DNA from 3 places in the Shinella yambaruensis genome. Region 2 is predicted to be linked to each of the others. Evidence: riboswitches for the same ligand, from Rfam matches in the RefSeq annotation. Region 2 holds a riboswitch; each other region holds the start of a gene.

Region 1 (2,261 bases), on a different replicon from region 2:
GGCGAGCGGATGCCGAAGGCGTTTTCCTCGACGATCCGCCGGTCCTGGTCGTTGGTCTCGGTCCAGACATGGGTGAGCTCGTCGAGACGGTAGTCGACCCCCTCGACGGCGTCCTTGCTGACGAGCCATTTCGTCGTGACCTGCGTCAGCTCGGGACCGAGCGGCAGGACGCGGAAGGTGATGGCGTGGTCGGCGAGCACATGGTTCCATGTCGTCGGATAGTGGAAGAGCAGCAGCGTGCCGATGTGGCTTTCCAGCACCTCATTGGATAGGGGGCGCTGGACGGCCCGGGCCCCGGACATGGTGTAGCTTTCGGCATCCTGGATGAGCGGCATGCGCGCGGCACGGAACTGGCCGGTCGGCGACATCCTGAATTCGCTCGGCAGGCCCGCGGCCTCGCACTTTTCCCAGTGCGCGGCGATGACCGGATCGTCCTTGGCGCCCTGTACGCCCGTCGCGGTCGGCGCCTCGGGGTAGGTGCGGCAGAGTTCGGGATGGTTGGCGGCGCAATGGTAGCACTCGCGGTTGTTCTCCCAGACGAGCTTCCAGTTGCCCTTCTCGACGATCGTGCTTTCGAAGGCGACCTTCGTCTCGCCGAGGCGGTGGCGGGCGAGATAGGGCTCGACCGTGGCGCGGAACGGCGCGAAATCGGGGGCTTCGTCGGCCAGGCAGAGGAAGATGTAGCCGCCGACGGTCTCGCAGTGCACCCGTTTCAGGCCATGCTGGCTCTTGTCGAAATCCTCCGCCATGTGGCGGGCGAAGAGCAGCGAACCGTCCAGCTCGTAGGTCCACTGGTGGTAGGGACAGACGAGCTTGGCCGAGGAGCCCCTGTGCTGCGTGCAGACGCGCGAGCCGCGATGGCGGCAGGAATTGTGCAGGGCGCGCACGGTGCCCGTGCGGTCGCGGGTGATGACCACGGGATAATCGCCGATCTGCACGGTAAAATAGTTGCCGGCCTTCGGGATCTCGCAGTCATGGCCGACGAACAGCCAGTCGCGGTACCAGATCGTCTCCAGGTCCAGCTTGTAATGGTCGGGGTCGATGTAGAAGGCCTGCTCGAGGCTATGGCCCTCGCGCCGGTTCTTGAGCTTGCGGAGCACGTCGCTGCGAATGTCCATGCCGGATCCTCGGATTGCAAATTGGGGATACGGCGCACGGAAGGAGACGGCATCCGGGCGCAAGGCGCACGGACTGCACGCTTCCCGGCCGCCCGCCGCAGCCAGTCACGATCGTTGCCCAAGGCTGGTTTCCGGGCTGAGGAGCGTCCTTGCGGACCATCGCGGCGCCTTCCCGGACATCTTGTCCAGTGGCGTCCTGCCGCGTTTTCTCCAACACCGTTGCGGGGGCAGCGCCGGATTTCAACCGGCTTCCCAATTCTCCGCCTTTTCGGGCGGCACCTCGAGTGTCCTTATCTAAGCGCAAGAATCGGCGAATGACATGCCAGAAAGCGACATGCCATTCCGATTTGACGACAGGAGGAAAACAGCGGGAGCCCGAACGGGCCTTCACAATATTGCATATATTTCAATCAATTATGCAAATTAAACGGGCACGCTGACCGCATCGGAGGCAGGCCGGCCGCCGGGCTGCCACATTTGCCATATTGCGACCCGGCGTACCAAAGGAAACAGGAGCGCCCCGGCAAGGAATGCTTAACGCGGTTTCCATAAACTTGCCGCAGGGAAGCGCGAGGATGGAGTACCGGCGCGTGCAGCAAACCAAGTTCCGTTATTACGACGCGGTCGCCTACAAGCGTGCGAACCAGCCGAAGCCGGCGGTGCATACCGAATTCCTGCGCACCGGCCGCATCGACCGGAACCTCCCCTGGAGCCCGAGCGAGAAGCGTTACCTCACCTACCAGGAGGTGGCCGAGCGCACCGGCCGCAAGCTGGAAAATGCCGGTAACGTGACGCATGACCGCATCAACGGCTTCCACCAGTCGATCCGCTTTCCCAAGCTGATCTTCCACCGCACGCTCGCCCAGACGCCGCATCTCGGCTATTGCCACATCACCGTCGCCAATTCCCGCTTCGCGGAATTCGAGAACGTGCAATGGGCCTTCTACATGGCCAATTTCTTCGCCGAGATCGGCGAGGAGGAGCAGTTCTTCGCCGATATCTCGAAGACCGCGAAGCGCATGTACTTCGCCGTCGCCATCACGCCGGCCGAAGAGGAAGGCCGCCTGCAGATCGACCGCAAGGTGCGCGGCAACGGCGTGCTCTTCCGCACCGACGATCCCAAGCTCGCCATGAAGAACGTGC
Region 2 (2,261 bases):
TTCTCGATCTGCTTGATCGGCGCGCCCATCTCGCGCAGGTTGGTGAGCGAGAGTGCGACGCCCCCGCCGCGCTTGGACAGCTGCAGGGCGGAATTGATGGAGCGGCCGATGCTCTCCATGTTGTCCTCGACACGCAGCAGGAAGCAGGAGACGAGCTCGCCCCGCTGCTTCTTGCCGGCATTGAGGAAGGTCGGCGTCGCCGGCTGGAAGCGGCCGGAAATGATCTCGTCGACGAGGCCGCGGGCAAGCTGCTCATTGCCACGCGCCAGGGTCAGCGCCACCATGCAGACGCGATCCTCGTAGCGCTCGAGGTAGCGCTTCCCGTCAAAGGTCTTCAGCGTATAGGACGTGTAATATTTGAACGCACCGAGGAAGGTCGGAAAGCGGAACTTCCTGTCATAGGCGTGATCGAACAGATCGCGCACGAAGTTGAAGGAATACTGGTCCAGCACCTCCTGCTCGTAATACCCCTCCGTCACCAGGTAATCGAGCTTTTCCCGGAGATTGTGGAAGAACACCGTGTTCTGGTTGACGTGCTGGAGGAAATACTGCTTTGCCGCCAGCCGGTCCTTGTCGAGCTGGATCTTCCCCGTCTCGTCGTAGAGGTTCAGCATCGCGTTCAGCGCGTGGTAGTCCAGCGCCGTGATCTCCGGGGCCTTCGGTGCTTTTTCGAGCGTCATCGTGTCCAAAATCGTTCCAGTCCCTGTCTGACGTTATCGACATCCTCATCCGTCCCGAGCAATTCGAAACGATAGAGGAACGGCACGGCGCATTTCGCGGAGATGATGTTGCCCGCGACGGCATAGCCGGTGCCGAAATTGGTATTGCCGGCCGCGATCACGCCGCGGATCAGGCTGCGATTGCGGGGATTGTTGAGGAAGCGGATGACCGGTTTCGGCACCGCCCCTTTCTCGCCACCCCCGCCATAGGTCGGCGAGACCAGCACGAAAGGCTTTCCCGCCTCCGGCGGCTCCCCGGCCGCATCGACCGGGAGCCGCAGCGCCGCGACCCCGAGCTTCCCGACGAAGCGGTGGGTGTTTTCCGACCGGCTGGAGAAATAGACGAGCCGGGCCATCGCGCGGGGTCAGGCGAGCGCGCTGATCATGTCCGGGCGGAAGCCGGCCCAGTGCTGCTCGCCGGCAACGACGACGGGCACCTGGCGATAGCCGAGACCCTGCACGAGCGCGAACGCATCGGCATCCTCGGAGATATCGACGACGCTGTAGTCGATGCCCTGGCGGTCGAGCGCACGGGTGGTCGCGGTGCACTGGACGCAGGCGGGCTTGGAATAGACGGTGATGGACATGGCTTTCCTCGTGATTTGGCAATCGGGCATCAGGAATCGTTCGGACATCCGCCGATGACCGTTCTTCAGGCTGGAGATGACAGGGGCGGCCGCCCGCGAACGGCCGGACGCGGGGCGCCGCTTACTCGCGCGGAGGAACTGGAAACAAAATCGACATGACTTCACCCCGAGACATTTCTGCGGGGCATCAGGGGAGACGGCGGGGCGGCATCACTCGCGCCCCAACGCTCGCCGACCGGACACCCCGCCCGTGGACGTTCATGCGCGAGGCAGGTCTCCTGGCTTGCGGGTCGCGGCATCCGTTCGCCTTCCCAGGACATACATCCCAGTGGCTTTGTCGAACGAATGCTCACCGCTTACAGTTGCGGGGGCAGCTCCGGATTGACGCAGCATCATGCCGCCCCGGATTCCCGTCTTAGCCTTCGATCCTTTCGAATCGAAGGAACCTCGAACACAAGATATAGTAGACGAGGTAAAAAATGCGTCAACGGCTATGATGGCTTATCAACGGTTTCGTGACGGCCGACGGGAACGGGGCGGTCCTGCCGATCGACCGCGACCATGACGAAACGGCCGTTCGCGGTGCATGTGCGGGTTCCGCTCGTCAGGTCTTCCGACCAGAGCTCGACCGCGACGGTCATCGACGTACGCCCGACGCGGGTCACGGTGGCCATCGTATCCACGATCGACCCCACGGCGACCGGCGCACGGAAATCGACCCGTTCGGAGGCGGCAAGCACCGTGATGCACCGGCCGTGGCGCGTGGCGGCGACGAAGGCGGCCTTGGTCATGGCGGCGAGTGCCTCGCCGCCGAACATGCGGCCGGAACTGTTCGCCTAGTCGGCGAAAACGATATCGCTCGTGCATGTCCCGCGACCGGGCGGCTCCCGCATGTCCGCCAGCGGCGGCAGGCACCAGCCCGGCGTCCTGCCTTCCGGAACCGCCACCATGCTGA
Region 3 (2,261 bases), on a different replicon from region 2:
CTACGCCATCACCAGCGCGCCGGAATGGCAGCAGACGATCGACGCGCTGATCGGCGCAACGGAAGTCTATGTCGCCGCCTATCAGAACGTGCGCGGCATCGCCCAGTATTTCGCCAGCCAGCTTTCCTATACGCGCCCGCGCGTGCAGTTCGTCGACGGCCTCAACGGCACCTATGCGGAACTGCTTGACGGCTCCGTCGAGGGACGGCTGCTCTTCCTGCATGACGTGCGCCGCTTTGCCGCCAAGGCGCGGCCGCTCGCGCTGGAGGCGCGGCGGGCCGGCGTGAAGGTCGTTCTGCTTACCGACGAGTTCTGCCCCTGGGGGCCGGAGGTCTCCGACATCTGCCTCATCGTGCCCGGTTCGCACGGGCCGCTCTGGGACGGCGCGGCCACCATGACCGCCGTCATGGACCTCATGCTCAGCAACATCATCGTCCTGAAGGGCGACGAGGTGAGCGAGCGCGTCGACACGCTCACCCGCCTCCAGGATGTCTTCGGGGATTTCGAGAGCTGAGCGCCTTGACGCTGCCGAGCACGGCGGACTAAGGATGGGGAGACGGTTCCCCGAAGGATGACTCCCAGGGGATTAATAGGGAACACGGTGCGGACGGCCCAACAGGGACCCATTCCGTGGCTGCCCCCGCAACTGTAGGCGGATTGCCGCCTGTCCTTAGGACGCGTCTTCGCGTCATGCCACTGCGGTTTCCCCGCGGGAAGGCAGACAGGCAGCAGATATCCGTGAGCCAGGAGACCTGCCGTCGTCGAGCCAATTTCCAAGTCACGGGCGGGGATGCCCGGAACAGGAGACCCTATGACGACCCTGGCTGCCGGCGACGGCGGAATCCCATTCGTTTTCTCCCGACCGCAATCGACCCGCCTTTGTCGGCGCGTCGGCTGAGCCCGCACGCTTTCACTCATCCGGGAGACACCCATGACCACTCTGCCTGCGGCCGCACGCGCCGCAACCTTCATTTCCGCGCTGGCCGGCGCCGCCGTGCTCGTCCTGTCCTCGGGCGCCGTGCGGGCGGCCGCGACGCAATATCCGCTGACGCTGGAAAACTGCGGCCGCAGCGTGACGTTCGAAAAGGCGCCGGAGCGCGCCGTCTCGCTCGGCCAAAGCACGACGGAAATCCTCTACCTGCTCGGCGTCGGCGAGCGCATGGTCGGCACGGCCGTCTGGATCGGTCCGGTTCTGGCCGGTTACGAGGATGTCAACGCCAAGGTCGAGCGCCTTGCCGACAACGACCCGAGCTTCGAGAGCGTCGTTGCCAAGAAACCGGACCTCGTGACGGCGCAGTTCCAGTGGCATGTCGGCCCGGAGGGCATCGTCGCGACGCCGGAACAGTTCGAGGAGCTGAACATCCCGGTCTATACCTCGCCCGCCGATTGCGTCGGCAAGGACAATTCCGGCGGCGGCGACGGCGTGCGCAAGACCGTCTTCACCATGGACCTGATCTACAAGGAAATCAGCGAGCTGGCGCAGATTTTCGATGTTCAGGAACAAGGTGAGAAGGTCATCGCCGACCTCAAGGCCCGCGAGGCGGCGGCGCGCCAGAAGATCGCCTCGGCGGACGGCAAGCTCTCCGCCGTCTTCTGGTTCTCCAGCGCCGAACTCGACATCGACCCCTATGTCGCCGGCCGCAACGGCGCGCCGGGCTACATCCTGTCGGCGCTCGGCATCCGGAATGTCATCGAGAGCGACGAGGAATGGCCGACGGTCGGCTGGGAAACCATCGCCAAGGCCGATCCGACGATCATCGTCGCCGGCAAGATGGAGCGCCGCCGCTTCCCGGCCGACGATGTCGCCGTCAAGCACCAGTTCCTGAAGTCGGATCCGGTCGCCAGCCTCATGCCGGCCGTCAAGAACGGCCATGTCGTCGACATGGACGCCCAGGCGATGAACCCGACGATCCGCACGATCGAAGGCATCGAGGTGCTCGCCGACGCCGTCGAGAAGGCTGGCCTCGCAAAGTGACGGCCGATCGCCCCATCCTGCTTCGTGCGGGTGCCGCCTTCGCGGCGCTCGTGCTGCTCGCCGCCGCGCTCGGGGTGGGCGCGGCGGTGGGCGAGACGGCCATTCCGCTCGATATCGTGGCGAAGACCCTGGCGAACCGCCTGTGGCAGGCGGGCTATGCGCTTGAGCCGATCGACGAGGGCATCGTCTGGAACTACCGGCTGAGCCGCGCGATCGTCGCCGCCTGCTGCGGCTCGGCCTTGGCGCTTTCCGGCGTCATCCTGCAATCGCTGCTGCGCAATGCGCT

Evidence for each region. Region 2 has a riboswitch for cobalamin ahead of nrdH (glutaredoxin-like protein NrdH). Riboswitches for the same ligand answer to the same signal wherever they lie in the genome.
Region 1: linked by a shared signal. The riboswitch ahead of WMC41_RS03630 (aromatic ring-hydroxylating oxygenase subunit alpha) and the one ahead of nrdH (glutaredoxin-like protein NrdH) in region 2 are both predicted to bind cobalamin.
Region 3: linked by a shared signal. The riboswitch ahead of WMC41_RS25285 (ABC transporter substrate-binding protein) and the one ahead of nrdH (glutaredoxin-like protein NrdH) in region 2 are both predicted to bind cobalamin.

Annotation. Positions count from the first base shown of each region.
Region 1 is NZ_CP150638.1:754,745-757,005, reverse strand. It holds gene WMC41_RS03630 (aromatic ring-hydroxylating oxygenase subunit alpha) at 1-1,118, opposite strand, end outside; cobalamin riboswitch at 1,224-1,416, opposite strand; gene WMC41_RS03625 (DUF6656 family protein) at 1,709-2,261, shown strand, end outside.
Region 2 is NZ_CP150640.1:414,390-416,650, forward strand. It holds gene nrdE (class 1b ribonucleoside-diphosphate reductase subunit alpha) at 1-680, opposite strand, end outside; gene nrdI (class Ib ribonucleoside-diphosphate reductase assembly flavoprotein NrdI) at 677-1,075, opposite strand; gene nrdH (glutaredoxin-like protein NrdH) at 1,085-1,306, opposite strand; cobalamin riboswitch at 1,558-1,771, opposite strand; gene WMC41_RS27780 (acyl-CoA thioesterase) at 1,798-2,124, opposite strand; gene WMC41_RS27785 (acyl-CoA thioesterase) at 2,143-2,261, opposite strand, start outside.
Region 3 is NZ_CP150639.1:624,035-626,295, forward strand. It holds gene WMC41_RS25280 (MurR/RpiR family transcriptional regulator) at 1-514, shown strand, start outside; cobalamin riboswitch at 541-774, shown strand; gene WMC41_RS25285 (ABC transporter substrate-binding protein) at 932-1,975, shown strand; gene WMC41_RS25290 (FecCD family ABC transporter permease) at 1,972-2,261, shown strand, end outside.